2 regions of the Alteromonas sp. Cnat3-28 genome follow, and region 2 is predicted to be linked to the other one. Evidence: predicted binding sites of a transcription regulator. Region 2 holds the regulator's gene; the other holds the start of a gene.

Region 1 (7,969 bases), on a different contig from region 2:
AATATGAATCGTCGTTGTGACACTCTTAACGAGTGCCCACACAGATTGTCTTGTCTAAATTTTTAAAGAACATTCACTAAAAGCCGTTGCTTCTTAGTGACTCACCCTGCTCGAGTGAGGTGCGCATTTTACATCGTTTATTTTCGATGTCAACCATGTTTTTAAACTTTTCATTTGTTTGAAAACTTGGTTTCGCACTTGTTGCTGAGTTGGCTTTGTTTTTCTCGAAGCCCCCTCAGAACGTGGAGCGCATTATAGATACCTCTTGTGAAAGATCAACACTTAAATTGGATTTTTTTGCTTTTTAAGCCACTTTTGGTGTTAACCGCTCATTTCTGCATCATTTCTAGCGACTCAATCCATCTTTAGACTAGTTTTTTCACATTTTATTGTTCAATTTGTTACAAATGAGTAAACTATATACAGCCTCCAACACCATAATAAACAATAGAAAGGTAGGTATATGAAAGTAGGCTTTATTCAATGCGCTGTTATTAGCGCTATTTTTGCAATTGCAGGTTACTTGTTATTTTCTTCTGCTAGTTTAAACGTCCATGTTCCACTGACCGTCTCAGCAGCTCTGCTGATCAGCGGTATCGTTACTCCTTGGCTAGCGTCTCTTATTCAAAGTCCATCTTCCTCAGATGCCAGAGCACATTCTAATGACGGATCAGTAGAAACTTTATATGTGGGTAATTTGCCTTATAGAGCAAACGAGAACGCAGTAAAGGAATACTTCAGTAGCTTTATTGAAGTACAGTCGGTTCGCTTAATGAAGGATCGTAAAACTGGAAAAAGAAAAGGATACGGTTTTATCGAAGTTGTAACTGACGACTTAAACAGCGTTATCGATAAAACTAACGACTCAATCTTTCAGGAGCGAACCCTAAAAGTTCGTCCTGCAAAGGACAAAGTCGAACACGCATAATTTTGTGAGTACGGTTTATAGGCTATAAAAAAGCCCGGTTAGCTTTCGCTACCGGGCTTTTATATTAGCAAATAGTTAGTTATTCACTTGTCTCAGCAGATTGAGGAAGCCCATTAAGTAACGTTTGATTGAAAGCATGAAACCTATTTATAGCAGATACAAGATCTGGCACCTGCACGTCTTTCATCTCATTAATCAACCCACCTATTAAGGTATTATAGTCTTCGTTACTTCCTAACGTACTTTCGGCATTAGCAAAAGTATCCATCATCTTTTCTAGATATTGCGCTATAGGGCTAACCACATTTCCAAACTTCGAATTATCGCTTTTGTCTTCATTGTAATGTTGGATGTTCTCATACGTCTTTAGCACTTCGGTCTGTGTTGTTCTATTTAACTGTAACGCGTAGCCAACTAACTCTTTATCGTCAAAGCCTAAACTTAACGCTTCTTCAAATGCTTTGTCGATGTCACCACTGTAAAAGGTGTCGGCGAGATCCTGAACTTGACCAACCAAATCAGCTATCGACTCTAACTCATCTTCATCAAGCTCGCCTTTTAATGAAAAGCTAATACCGCTTCGCTCATAGTATTGGTACGAAGTTTGTTGTTGGTATGACGCTGAAAAATTGTTTTCACCTTGCTCGCCACTACCGCCTGATTGCTCCTGAGATGCCTGTGCTTGGAAATTAAGTTGTTGAGATGCTTGGAACGAGCGAAGACTCTCAAAACTAAAACTCACTTCGTCGCCATCTTTAGTTCGAATCAGCAAGCTTCCGCTTTTCTCATCCGATGCAGCTACCGCGTTTAAGGACGAAAGCGTTAAAGCGTTCGGCTGCTGGCGACCAAATATGTCAGTTTCCAGATCGTTTATTCCTGTATCGATGAGATCGCGGCTTTTTGTCATTCCTTGCTCAATCTCTTCATTCATAAAACCAGCGAGGTCTTTTTCAGCCATAGCGAATCCACGGCTTACGCCTTCTCTCGCTTGGCTAAATAAGCCATTAAGCTTTTCTTCGCTGGCACCACCGTTTGCCGCACCTCTAATGACGCCACCTACGAACTTAAGTACGTTTCTGGCAACTTTTTCAAAGTCGAACAAACTGTTCGACTTATCTTCAATGCTTTTCTCTTTGGCTTCTTGTGGCTTTTGGCCATCTATAACTAACGCTTGGTTAAGGCTGCTACTCACCACACGTAAGCCGATGCTAGTTTGGCTACTGGAAACAGATACTGATGCCGCTTGTTGTTTAGAAAACTCAGCCGCTTGCTGCAATCCGTCTTGCTGTAACTGCTTTTTCAACATTTCGTTCGGGTGAACTGATGCCTTTTGATCTGCTTTTTGATCGACCTTCTGGTCGCCCATAAAAGCCTTAATTTGACCCACGTTCATAATTTGATCCTCACTATCCTCAATCTTATTATCGGCAAAGAATCAGTATTGTTTAATTTTAATACAGCTTTTTTTACTGGGTCGTTCCTAATAATAATGTAGAAGTAGATAGCGCTTGTTGCAGTTATTTTATAAGGGACTACAATTCGCGACCTCAACATTGAATGGAGAATTTTATGACCGCGACCGAACAACAACGCTATCAAGCTCAGTTGGACGAAAAAGTAGAACGTCTTACTGCGTTACTTTCTCCGTTCAATGCGCCTAACTTAACCGTATTTCCATCGCAACCAACGCACTACCGTATGCGCGCCGAATTTAGAGTATGGCATGAGGGCGATGATTTGTTTCACATCATGTTCAACCAGGAAACAAAAGAAAAGTATCGCGTAGATAGCTTTCCTCCTGCTTGTAAAGCAATAAACGATGCTATGGCGCTGTTGTTAAAAGAAGTAAGACCAAATGAAGCGCTAAGAAAGAAGCTTTTTCAAATCGATTATCTTTCTGCACTATCTGGCGAGCTTGTTATCAGTCTTTTATACCATCGTCAACTAGATGAGAAGTGGCAAGAGGCTGCAAAAGAATTAAAGGCGAAACTCGAGGCTCACTTTCCGAAAGTAAACATCATCGGCCGTGCGAGAAAACAAAAGCTTATAATCGACAACGATTTTGTTATTGAGCGCTTACCCGTTAATGGCAAAGAGTTCATATTTAAGCATATCGAAAATAGCTTCACTCAGCCCAATGCCGAAGTGAACTGTAGCATGATTGAATGGGCACTAGATTGCGTAAAGCCGCTCTCTGGCGATTTACTGGAGATGTATTGCGGTGCAGGTAACTTCTCACTGCCGCTAGCGCTTCACTTCGATAATGTTGTGGGGACCGAAATAGCCAAGCCCTCTGTACAAGCTGCGCAGTTTAATATTGAACAAAATCAGCTTAATAATGTGAAGATCGTAAGACTCGCCGCTGAAGAATTCACTCAGGCTATGAAAGGTGAACGTACGTTTAGTCGCTTAGAAGGCATTGATCTAAGTACATATAATTTCACAACTGTATTGGTTGACCCACCAAGAGCTGGGTTAGATGAAGACTCGCTTAGAATGATTCAGGATTACGATAATATCGTGTATATCTCGTGTAACCCTGAAACGCTGGCGCAAAATCTTGAGCTTTTAAGTGAAACTCACGACGTTGCTCAATCGGCACTATTCGATCAATTCCCGTTTACTCATCACATTGAGGCGGGCGTTTTACTTACACGCAAAAGCTAGTTTTGGTACAAATTGACAAGGCCTTTGGAGTCACAAAGGCCTATGAAGACGTATTAAAATAAGGTGGCTTTGATTAGAGCAAACGATGTGGACTTAAACCACTAATTCAATTATACGCTTTTTTGCGTTGCACCTACTTGAACGAAGCGAAGCTGCGCTTTCACTCTCTCACCGATTTCTCGGCGAAGTTTATCGTCTGCTTCTAATGCCTCTGCCCCAGCACTGAATACGAGCCTTACCATAGCATCAGCTTGAAGCTGCGCGCATGCGTATTCTACGCCCTGCTGTTCAATAATGTAGTCGGTCAACTCGTCGATGAAGTGTTGAATCTCTCTAAATACTGCCAACCGATAAGCCGACGACGTACCAGTATGCTCGCGTAGTAATAAACGAAATACGTTTGTATTTGCCGCAATAAATTCCATGAAGGTTTCAACAGAAGTATGTATTACGCCGCCTCCAGAGGCTATCCGCCGCCTTGCCTGACGCATAAGCTGCCGCAATGCTAAACCGGCTTCATCCACCAGCGTTAAACCCAATTCGTCCATATCTTTAAAGTGTCGGTAAAAAGACGTAGGTGCTATACCTGCCTCTCGGGCAACTTCACGCAAGCTGATTGCCGATAAGCTGCGGTTTTCATCGAGCAAAGAAAACGCAGCATGAATGATATTTTGGCGGGTTTTTAATTTCTGTTCTTGTCGACTCACATTCGCACCATAGGTTGATTAGCTCTGAACGGCTTGATGATTTTTAGCACTTAGGGTTGAAGCCCTTACGTCATCTGTATAGCCATTAACGCAATCAAACTTCGTACATCAAAGACTAGCATGTGTAGTTTATCGCAACACACACCAGTGGGGAAAGAGAAACAGAATCATCTCTTTTATAAACAAGCATTAAGCAGAAAAAGCCACAATTAACGAGCGCTTCAGCGTAGCTTTACTATAATTAAACTTTACACATGTAAGCAGAACTAATCTGGGTTTTGCTTGCCTGAAGCCTCGTAAAACGATAAATTAGCGAACAGTTGTAAGCCAAGTTGTATAAAATGAAAAAACCTCCTCTTATCCTTACTAATGTGCTGGTATTTATTATATCTGGCGCAATTGCGTTTATTGGTGTGCCGCTATGGGTGGCGTATCAAGGCATCGATTGGGCAGAAATCGGTGCGGCTATATTCCTATTTTACTTTACCGGTATGTCTATAACTGCCGGCTACCACCGCTTATGGTCGCATAAAACTTACGACGCCAATGTGGTTGTTCGTGTGATCCTTGCGATTGGTGGCGCTATGGCGCTGCAAAATAGTATTTTGCACTGGTCGTCAGATCATCGCGTTCATCATCGTCATGTTGATGATAACGACAAAGACCCCTACTCTGCCAAGAAAGGGCTATGGTTTGCGCATATCGGCTGGATGTTGCGTGAGTATCAGGCCAAACGTTACGATGACTACAGTAACTGTAAAGATCTTCAAAAAGATAAAGTGGTGATGTGGCAGCATAACTACTATTTGCCCATCGTGCTGGCGGCCAACTTTGGTATCACAGGTCTTCTGGGCTATTTAAATGGTGACGTATTAGGCATGATCTTGGTAGCCGGTGTACTTCGCCTGGTGCTAGTGCATCACGTAACCTTCTTTATCAATTCTCTTGCTCATTTTTGGGGTAGCCAGCCTTACACCGATAAGAACACAGCACGAGATAACGGTATTCTTGCGTTTTTTACCTTTGGTGAAGGTTATCACAATTACCATCACATCTTTGAGTACGACTATCGTAATGGCATTCGCTGGTATCAGTTTGATCCTACAAAATGGCTTATTAAGGGATTATCACTGGTAGGACTGACATCCAACCTTCGCAAAGTGCCAGAAGAGCGCATCGAGAAAGCGTTAGCAGCAATGCAGCTGCAAAGAGCAAGTGAAAAAGTATCGCTACTGCCTAATGCTGAAGAAATGATGCATACCATTCAAGAAGAATACGACTTGTTAATGCAGCGCATGAGTGAATACTACGCCACGAAAAAACGTGTTATGCGCGTTAAACAACGCACCCTAAAGCGCAGTATCGAAGGGCTTGAGCTTGCATACAAGTACAAAGAGCTGAAACACGCATTTGCTGTACAGAAAGAGAAATGGACACAGTTACATAGTTTGTCATTGCAAATGGCGTAAATTAACGCCCTCTTTTATACGTTTGAACGCTAAGAACCACATAAGTGTCTGCTTATGTGGTTTTTTTTTATTCTATAGTTGGATAAGGTCGTTATACTAAAACCAGAATCATTCATTTTGTATTGCGGCTAATCTAGTGGTGACATCGCATTACAAAAGTAACAACATGGGAAAGTAAGATGGCAACGAAGCAAAAAACCAAAGCCCCGTCGTATCATTACGACGCTATCGTTATTGGCACAGGTCCTGGTGGTGAAGGCGTTGCAATGCAGCTTGCCAAAGCCGGAAAAAAAGTGGCGGTTGTTGAGCGCTACGAGGCAGTGGGAGGGGGTTGTACCCATTGGGGAACCATTCCATCGAAAGCGCTTCGTCACTCAGTAAGTCGTCTTATTGAATATAACTCTTCTCCCTTGTTTGCCGACAACCACTTAAGTAAGAGTCTTACGTTTTCTGACATCATGCGCCATGCTAGCGGTGTGGTAAAAAGCCAAACTCGACTTCGCTCTTCTTTCTACGACAGAAATCGTGTGACGCTATTTCACGGCGAAGCCAGTTTCGTAGATGCGCATACGTTAGAGATAACCCGTAAAGATGGCTCTAAAGATACTGTCACTGCAGGCCAAATTGCTATTGCCACAGGGTCGCGTCCTTATTGTCCTAAAGACATCGACTTTAATCACCCGCGTATTTATAACTCAGACACTATCCTATCTTTAGATCACGATCCCAAATCAATAATTATCTATGGCGCTGGGGTCATTGGCTCTGAATATGCCAGTATTTTCAGAGGACTAGGCGTAAAAGTTGACCTCGTTAACATGCGCGATCGCTTACTGTCATTTCTTGATGACGAGATATCAGACGCACTCAGTTATCACCTGTGGAACAATGGCGTACTCATCCGGCACAATGAAGCCTATTCTTCGGTTGAAGCTACCGATGACTCGGTTATTTTAAACTTAGAGTCGGGCAAGCGTATGCGCGCAGATTGTCTCTTGTTTGCTAACGGAAGAACGGGTAATACAGATACACTTAGACTCGAGAATATTGGTTTAAAAGCCGATGGCAGAGGCCAACTCAAGGTTAATGAAAATTATCAAACTGACGTAGACAATGTATTTGCAGTCGGCGATGTCATTGGCTATCCAAGTTTAGCATCTGCGGCTTATAACCAAGGTCGCTTTGCCGCTGAAGCTATGCTTGGCATAAAAACACATTCGGCATTGGTAGAAGATATTCCGTCAGGCATATACACAATCCCAGAAATAAGTTCTGTTGGTAAAACAGAGCAAGAGCTTACTGCAGCGAAAGTGCCTTATGAAGTGGGAAGAGCTCAGTTCAAACATTTGGCCAGAGCCCAAATCGCGTCAACGCAGACAGGAAGTCTGAAAATCTTGTTTCATCGCGAAACTAAAGAAATCTTGGGCATTCATTGTTTCGGTGAACGTGCCTCCGAGATTGTTCACATCGGCCAAGCGATCATGCAGCAAAAGGGCGAAGGCAATACCATAGATTACTTCGTTAACACTACGTTTAACTATCCAACCATGGCAGAAGCTTATCGAGTTGCTGCTATTAATGGACTTAATAGAATTTTCTAACGGACACAAAAAAGCCGGCGAGATTGTCGCCGGCTTAATATGCGTTAACTAAGAATTTAGTTACGGTTCGCAGCAAGCGCGTTAAGCGAATCTTTATGTGCTACGATGTCGATGTGCATATTTTCTTGATCGAACGTCATTGTTGCAATGGCGTAGTCACCCTGACTATCGCTTGCAATGTCGATCAACTTTGCTTGTGCATCACGGAAACGAATGTTATTGCCGATTTTGTCAGACATACATTGGTTATTCATTTCGAATGTTTTCGCATCCATGCAATCGAAAAGCTGGTTATCACCAGATTCCGCATGCGCAATACCAAAGGCCGCTGATAGAGCTAGGGTTAGTACTACTTTACGCATGTTTCTTCTCCTGTGTTACAGTCTACTACTGTCACTATTAAACATACTGTATATACATAAGATAGTCAAACTGAGATCATAGTTTTGTGACAAAAGTATGACAAAGAGAAATATTTGGAGAAAAATGTGAAAGGCCACGATGCACTGGTGGTTAAAGCGAGAAATTGTAGACTGTGTGCCCCTCACCTACCGCATCAACCCAACCCCATATTTAGCACTGCACCTTCAACTAAAG
Region 2 (7,969 bases):
CACCAGTCACTTCAAGCAGGTGGCGAAGATGGCGCTGGCATAGAACCAGGTCTGGCAGACAAGCTGCAAAAATCATTGCAGCAAGCCAGTCAGCAGCAAGAGTTAGAAGGAGAGCCTGCAGTACTCCTTACCTCAGGCATGCTACGACCCGTTCTGTCTCGCTTCTTAAAATATTCGGTTGTTGGGCTTCATGTTCTGTCTTACCAAGAAGTGCCTGACGACAAACAAATAAAAATAGTCAGTTCGGTCGGTCAATAATCTGACACTGGGTGATTGGAGAGGTTGCAATGAAAATTAGACGTTTCTTCGGCAAAGATATGCGTGAGGCGTTAAGCCAAGTTAAAGCTGAATTGGGCAGTGACGCTGTGATCATGTCAAATCGCAAAGTCGCTGACGGTATTGAGCTTGTCGCAGCCTACGACAAAGAACCTGAAGCGAAGCTGTTTACGCCGAAAGCGTCCCCACAAGCCGCTGCAAAAACACCTGGTCAAAAGGCAGTGCCTAGCTTGAGCGAAATCATTGGTGACGACGGTCCTGATAGCCTTAAAGCACTGCTAGAAAAGCAGCACGGTGGAAATAATGGCGTGGCGAGTCCCGCGCAACCTAACCAACCAATGACAGCGAATGCTAAGCACGCCAATGAAATTGCTTCGCACTTAGACTTCTCAGAAGCCTTTATTGACGACGTAGAAGCCCAGCAGTCTTCTCATGAACCAGTTCGTCAGAACGCTTTCCCAGAACATCAAGCGTCAAGTATGGATGATACCTCTGTGACGCAGTCAGCGGAGCTTGCGCAAATCAAGGAAGAGCTAGCGTCTCTTCGCGATGTATTGCAATATCAAGTGGCCGACTTGATGGAAGCTAAGAACAAACGTCAAAAACCTGTTCATCAATATCTAATCACCCGTTTAACCGATATGGGGTTAAGCAACGCGTTAGCGAAACAGCTTATTAGCTATACGCCGTCACATTACAACGAACGAGATGCATGGGTATATCTTCTTAACCTATTGGCTAATCGCATAAATGTGACAGGAAACGATATACTTAGCGCACAAGGTGCTGTTGCATTAGTAGGACCAACAGGTACCGGTAAAACAACTACCGTTGCGAAACTTGCTGCCCGCTATGCGCAGAAATACGGTGCAGAGTCGGTTGCGATGATTACCATCGATACGTATAGAATTGCCGCCTATGAGCAGCTAGCGACATACGGAAAGATTATTGGCTGCATGGTGAGAAAAGCGCAGACTAGTGAAGAACTTGCGGATTTATTATTCCAACTTCGTCATAAGCGACTAGTATTGATTGATACGGCTGGATTTAGTCAAAGAGACAGTCGATTAATTAAACAAATTAAGCAGTTTGATAACGGACAAATGCCAAATGTTAAAAAATATTTGGTAGCGCAAGCAAATACGCAATATCCTGCTTTGCAGAGAATCATTCAAGCGTATGATGATATTGAACTAAGTGGCTGTATTTTCACAAAGTTAGATGAGTGCTACTCTTTAGGAGAGGTGCTTAGTGCAGCGGTTGAATACCAATTACCGGTTAGTTATGTCACCGATGGTCAAAAAGTACCTGAAGACATTAAGATTGCAGAAGCGAAATCTTTGGTTTCCGCTGCTGCAAAGCTTTATAAAAAGTACGGTTTGAATCATACTAGTGGTAACAACGCAATTAAAACAGCATAAGCAGTATGATTGACGACCAAGCGAGTAGCTTAAGAAAAATGAAGCAATCACGGTTAATCAAAGTAATCGCCGTCACCGGTGGCAAAGGTGGCGTAGGTAAAACAAACATTACATTGAACACCGCTATCGCCATGGCGAAGCAAGGTAAACGTGTAATGGTTCTCGATGCGGACCTCGGTCTTGCTAACGTAGACGTTATGTTAGGTTTGCGTGTTGAGAAAAACTTATCCCACGTGCTTTCCGGCGAATGTACACTTGATGAAGTATTAGTGACCGGTCCGCACGGAATAAAGATTGCCCCTGCCACATCAGGCACGCAGTCGATGGCAGAATTGTCGCCAACGCAACACGCTGGCCTAATTCGTGCCTTTAGTGAGCTGCGCTCGCAAATTGACGTGCTAATCGTTGATACAGCGGCAGGTATTTCAGACATGGTGTTGAGCTTTTCAAAAGCCTCACAAGACATCATGGTCGTTGTGTGTGACGAGCCTACTTCATTGACAGATGCGTATGCATTGATAAAAATTCTGAATAGAGAGCACGGTGTTTTCCGCTTCAAAGTCGTGGCTAATATGGTGCGCGACGTGCGAGAAGGCCAAGAGCTATTTAGTAAATTAAGCAAAGTGACAGGGCGTTTTTTAGATGTTGCACTAGAATTAGTGGCGACAGTACCGTTTGACGAGAACATTCGTAAAGCAGTGCGTAAACAAACAGCCATTGTCGATGCTTACCCTGGTTCACCGGCAGCCGTTGCAATAACACAGTTGGCGAGCAAAGCCTTAACATGGCCTATTCCAGCGCAGCCAGGTGGCCATTTAGAGTTTTTCATTGAACAATTAGTTGCAGAAAAAGCCGTAGGAAGTCAGCGTTGAACAGCAAGGCAGCCGCTTATCAACAACAAACCGATAAAGCGCAGTTAGTCGAAAGACATGCGCCATTGGTTAAGCGTATAGCGCATCACTTGATAGCGCGATTGCCGGCTAGTGTTCTTGTAGACGATTTAATTCAATCAGGCATGATTGGATTATTAGAAGCCGCGCGAAACTTTGATGGTTCAAAAGGAGCCAGCTTTGAAACGTTTGCCGGTATACGCATTCGCGGTGCTATGCTAGATGAAATTCGCAAAGGGGATTGGACACCGCGTTCAGTTCACCGAAATGGCCGAGCGATCACTGAAGCAATTTCGCAAGTAGAAAGCGAAACAGGCCGCGATGCTAGAGATTCTGATATTGCTGATAAGCTTAATGTAAGCTTGCAGGACTATCACCAAATGCTTAATGAAGTAAATGCCGGAAAGCTGGTAGGTATTGAAGATTTAGGTGTGTCAGAAGATGTTATTTCGACAGAGCAAAATCGAGGTAGCGACGCACCACTGGAAGATTTGATGCAAGGCGCTTTCCAAAAAGCGCTTGCCCATGCAATTACGACATTACCTGAAAGAGAAGCGATTGTACTTTCGCTGTATTATGATGAAGAGCTGAACCTAAGAGAAATTGGTGAGGTTCTTGATGTAAGTGAATCGAGAGTCAGTCAAATTCACAGTCAGGCCATGTTAAAACTCAAATCACGAATGAAGTCGTGGCAAGCTGACGAAGAATAGAAATTAATAACAATTAACCCCTCACTGGAGGCTATTTTGGACAAAAGCATGAAAATTCTCGTGGTCGATGATTTTTCTACCATGAGACGTATCATCAAAAACCTACTTAAAGATTTGGGTTTTTCCAACATCCAGGAAGCGGATGACGGAAGTACTGCATTGCCTATGTTGCAGCAAGGTGATTTCGATTTCGTAGTTACCGATTGGAACATGCCTGGAATGCAGGGTATTGACTTGCTTCGCGCGATTAGAGCCGATGACAAGCTCAAGCACCTACCAGTACTTATGGTTACTGCTGAAGCGAAGAAAGAGCAAATTGTTGCCGCTGCGCAAGCAGGTGTTAATGGCTACGTTGTTAAGCCGTTCACTGCAGCAACACTTAAAGAAAAATTAGATAAAATATTCGAACGTTTAGGTTGATCCAGACGCTCACCAGAGAAATGAGGTTTACTGGATGTCAACGAATGTAAACGTTCCAATTTCGTTGGAAGAAGCAAAACAGCTTGTCACCTACCTTGAAGAGGGTGACAACGCTTCAGCCAATGCCCTATTAGAAGCGGCCTCAATGAAAGAAAACGTTGAGTTATTTGCCGAAGTAGGGAAACTGACGCGTCAGCTCCATGACGCGCTGAATAATTTCCAAATAGACGACCGCATTAAAAATCTCGCGACCGATGATATTCCCGATGCACAATCCCGCCTAACCTACGTAATTGAAGAAACTGAAAAAGCTGCTAATACTACTATGGATGCCGTTGAAGCGAGCATGCCTATAGCTGAAATGCTGTCGGCGCGCATCGAAAAGGTTATGCCTGAGTGGAAGAAGCTGATGAATCGCCAAATAGAGTTGGGTGAATTCAAGGCTTTATGCGCAGACTTAGACGAATTGTTGGAAGAAGGTTCGGCACAGTCAGCTAAACTTACACAGTTACTTACAGAAGTATTGATGGCTCAAGGTTATCAAGACTTAACTGGTCAGGTTATTCGCCGCGTTATCGACTTGGTTAAAGAAGTGGAAGACAGCTTAGTTAACATGCTTACCATGTTTGGTGAACGCGACGGTGCAGAACAAACTAAACCATCCAGCGTTAAGGCCGATAAGGTTGACGGTGTAGAGGCAGAAGGCCCTATCATTGATGCCGATAAGCGCGACGACGTCGTGTCAGGCCAAGATGATGTAGATGATCTTCTGTCTAGCTTAGGTTTTTAGGGGAGCGGGCGCATGTCGTTTGATGTTGACGAGGATATATTACAGGACTTTCTAGTTGAGGCTGGAGAGATACTTGAACAATTACAAGAACAGCTCGTTGATCTTGAGAACAATCCTGAAGATGCGGATTTGCTGAATGCAATTTTCCGTGGTTATCACACAGTTAAAGGGGGAGCAGGGTTCCTGTCTCTTACCGAGTTAGTAGAAATTTGTCACGGTGCGGAAAACGTCTTTGACGTAATGCGTAACGGGCAACGAACACTAACCCCTGAACTGATGGATATTATTCTGCAAGCCACAGATGTGGTTGTTGAAATGTTTGAACGAGTGAAAGCTCGGGATCCATTAGAGCCAGCAGACGCACACCTAGTCGACTTGTTACACAAACTAAGTCGCCCGGAATCTCCAGATGAGAATATTTTTGGTGAACAAAGCGCGCCGGCGTCAGAACCTGAGCCCGCGATTGAAGAGCCAGAATTAGTTGTTGAAGAGCCTACTGCACAGGCACCAAGCTCTGGTGATAGCGGCGGTATTGACGAAATCACTGAAGATGAGTTTGAAGCGCTGCTTGATGAGCTTCATGGCTCTGGGGCACCAGGACAGTCCTCAGCGGCTAAAAGCGAACCTGCAAAGGCTGCTGCACCTGCTGCCGCTAGTGATAACGACGATATCACCGACGAAGAATTTGAAGCGCTGCTCGATGATTTACATGGCAAAGGCAAGTTTGGTGGTGAAGAAGCTGCGCCAAAGGCAAATACACCAGCTCCAGCACCAGTTACGCCGAGTGCAGCTGGTGATGAAGAAATCACCGATGACGAATTTGAAGCACTGCTTGACCAACTGCATGGCTCAGGGCAAGGGCCTACCAAGCAGGGAGCCGTTTCAAAGGCGCCAGAGCCTCCTGTAGATAAGGCAGCAACAGAAGCGGTTCAAAAAGCGAAACAAGCAGCGCCAGCTGCGCCAAAAGCGACGCCTGCTCCTAGCGCCGCAGCGCCAGCTAAAGCAAGCGCACCTGCTGCACCAAAAGCAGCGCCTAAAAAAGATGAGAAGAAGGCGGCACCAGCTGCGCCTCCTGCTGAGACTACAGTACGTGTAGATACCAAGCGCCTTGACCAAATTATGAACATGGTGGGTGAACTCGTACTAGTGAGAAACAGGCTAATAAGCTTGGGTATCAACAGTAACGACGAAAGCATGTCCAAAGCCATTGCCAACTTAGATGTGGTAACGGGCGACTTGCAAGGTGCGGTAATGAAAACCCGCATGCAACCTATCAAGAAGGTGTTTGGTCGTTTCCCTCGCGTTGTTCGAGACCTCGCTAGAAGCTTGAAAAAAGAAATAACCCTTGAGCTTGTGGGTGAGGAAACTGATTTAGACAAAAACCTGGTTGAAGCACTGGCCGATCCACTTGTGCATTTGGTGAGAAACTCCGTCGACCATGGTATTGAAATGCCTGATGACCGTGCTGCAGCGGGTAAACCGCGCATGGGTACGGTTCAGCTATCGGCATCTCAAGAAGGCGATCATATTCTTCTAACCATCGAAGATGATGGTAAAGGAATGGATCCTGAAAAGCTTAAAGAAATTGCTATTAGTCGCGGTGTACTAGACGCAGACGCAGCTGCACGTATGTCGGATGTTGAAGCGTTTAACTTGATATTCGCGCCAGGGTTCTCAACCAAAACAGAAATTAGTGATATTTCTGGTCGCGGTGTGGGCATGGACGTGGTTAAGACCAAAATTAACCAACTTAACGGCACCGTGAACATTGATTCACAGCTAGGAAAAGGCACGCGACTGGATATCAAAGTTCCGCTAACGCTAGCCATTCTTCCGACGCTAATGATTGTTGTAGGAAAACAAACCTTTGCGTTACCATTAGGCGCGGTGAACGAAATAATAAATATGGACATCAAAAAGACCAACACGGTCGATGGCCAGCTAACAATGATAGTTCGTTCAAAAGCAATTCCGTTGTTCTTCCTTGGTGAATGGTTGATTCGAGGTCCCAAAAACATCGATAGAGAAAAGGGACACGTTGTTGTAGTGCAAATTGGTACACAACAAGTAGGATTCGTAGTAGACGCGCTAATAGGCCAAGAAGAAGTGGTTATTAAACCTCTTGATGCATTATTGCAAGGCACGCCTGGTATGGCGGGAGCCACGATTACATCAGACGGTGGAATTGCACTAATTTTAGATATTCCGAGCCTGCTTAAACGGTATGCGCGTAAACCCATCAAGTAAGGCGATGAATTAACAGGAATAATAATCCATGGTCTTTAAAGTCCTTGTCGTGGACGACTCGACTTTTTATCGTCGTCGAGTAAAAGAAATACTCGATGGCGATAGGGAACTTGAAGTTGTTGGGGAAGCGAGAAATGGGCGCGATGCACTCGAAAAAGCAGAAGCGCTTAAGCCGGATGTGATAACGATGGATGTTGAAATGCCTGTCATGGACGGCATTTCAGCTGTAAAGGCCATAATGGACAAGCGGCCTACACCTATTCTTATGTTTTCTTCGCTTACGCATCATGGTGCGCAAGCGACATTAGATGCGTTAGAAGCGGGCGCGCTCGATTTCTTACCGAAGAAATTTGAAGATATCGCGCAGGACAGAAAAGACGCATCGCGCTTGTTGTGTACAAAAGTACGCTTAATAGCGCGTCGTGGTATTGGTCTTAAGCGTCCGTCGTTTCGCTCTACAGAGGCAAGAAAGCTTCCTGATAATGCGCCAAAGCAGGCGTTCTTTAAAACATCAGGGTTGCTATCAGGGCATAAAGACGCAGCCAAACAACCAACCGTTTCGTCTGTAAGAGCGACGGGAAAGCACTACAAGTGTTTGGCAATTGGGGCTTCTACAGGCGGGCCTGTGGCGCTTCAAAAAGTGCTGTCTCCTTTACCTGCAGAGTTTCCATACCCCATTTTGCTTGTACAACACATGCCAGGAACATTTACTACGGCATTTGCACAGCGTTTAGACACAAACTGTAAGATTAGAGTAAAAGAAGCCGAGCACGGCGACATTCTAAAACCAGGTCATGCGTATCTTGCTCCCGGTGGGAAGCAAATGTTGCTAGAAACCATAGGTGCGAATAAACGCATTGCCATTGTTGATGCAAGTGCGAGTGGCAAGGTGAATTATAAGCCCAGTGTTGATCTCACTTTCAGTTCTCTGGCTAAAGCTTATGGTGGGGATGTATTAGGAATTATATTAACGGGTATGGGAGCTGACGGCAGAGAAGGATGCCGAATGCTCAAGGAAAAAGGCGCAACGATTTGGGCTCAAGACCAAGATTCCTGCGTTGTGTACGGTATGCCTCAAGCTGTAGCCGTTGCCAATATATCCAGTAAAAATATAAACATTGATGATATGAGCAGTTGCGTTCAAACCGAAATGCGATAGCAGTTTGAACAGTAATGGAACAGCAAATATGAAAGTGTGGACAGTAGCGAATCAGA

Evidence for each region. Region 2 encodes FliA, which starts transcription of late flagellar genes. Its sites were predicted from a motif close to CTAAAGNTNNNNNNNNNNNNGCCGATA; they were not measured.
Region 1: MHM87_RS16935 (DUF5610 domain-containing protein) is a predicted target of FliA. The motif match lies at 2,351-2,377, and genes of this name have one in related genera.

The regions. Positions count from the first base shown of each region.
Region 1 is NZ_JAKREY010000021.1:50-8,018, forward strand. Features, by position in the region: gene MHM87_RS16930 (RNA-binding protein) at 464-928, shown strand; gene MHM87_RS16935 (DUF5610 domain-containing protein) at 1,008-2,321, opposite strand; gene trmA (tRNA (uridine(54)-C5)-methyltransferase TrmA) at 2,498-3,595, shown strand; gene fabR (HTH-type transcriptional repressor FabR) at 3,706-4,302, opposite strand; gene MHM87_RS16950 (fatty acid desaturase) at 4,644-5,771, shown strand; gene sthA (Si-specific NAD(P)(+) transhydrogenase) at 5,951-7,372, shown strand; gene MHM87_RS16960 (hypothetical protein) at 7,429-7,734, opposite strand; gene MHM87_RS16965 (uracil-DNA glycosylase family protein) at 7,849-7,969, shown strand, end outside.
Region 2 is NZ_JAKREY010000004.1:136,717-144,685, forward strand. Features, by position in the region: gene flhA (flagellar biosynthesis protein FlhA) at 1-258, shown strand, start outside; gene flhF (flagellar biosynthesis protein FlhF) at 288-1,697, shown strand; gene MHM87_RS06015 (MinD/ParA family protein) at 1,703-2,569, shown strand; gene MHM87_RS06020 (RNA polymerase sigma factor FliA) at 2,566-3,297, shown strand; gene cheY (chemotaxis response regulator CheY) at 3,334-3,717, shown strand; gene MHM87_RS06030 (protein phosphatase CheZ) at 3,752-4,507, shown strand; gene MHM87_RS06035 (chemotaxis protein CheA) at 4,520-6,754, shown strand; gene MHM87_RS06040 (chemotaxis response regulator protein-glutamate methylesterase) at 6,783-7,913, shown strand; gene MHM87_RS06045 (ParA family protein) at 7,942-7,969, shown strand, end outside.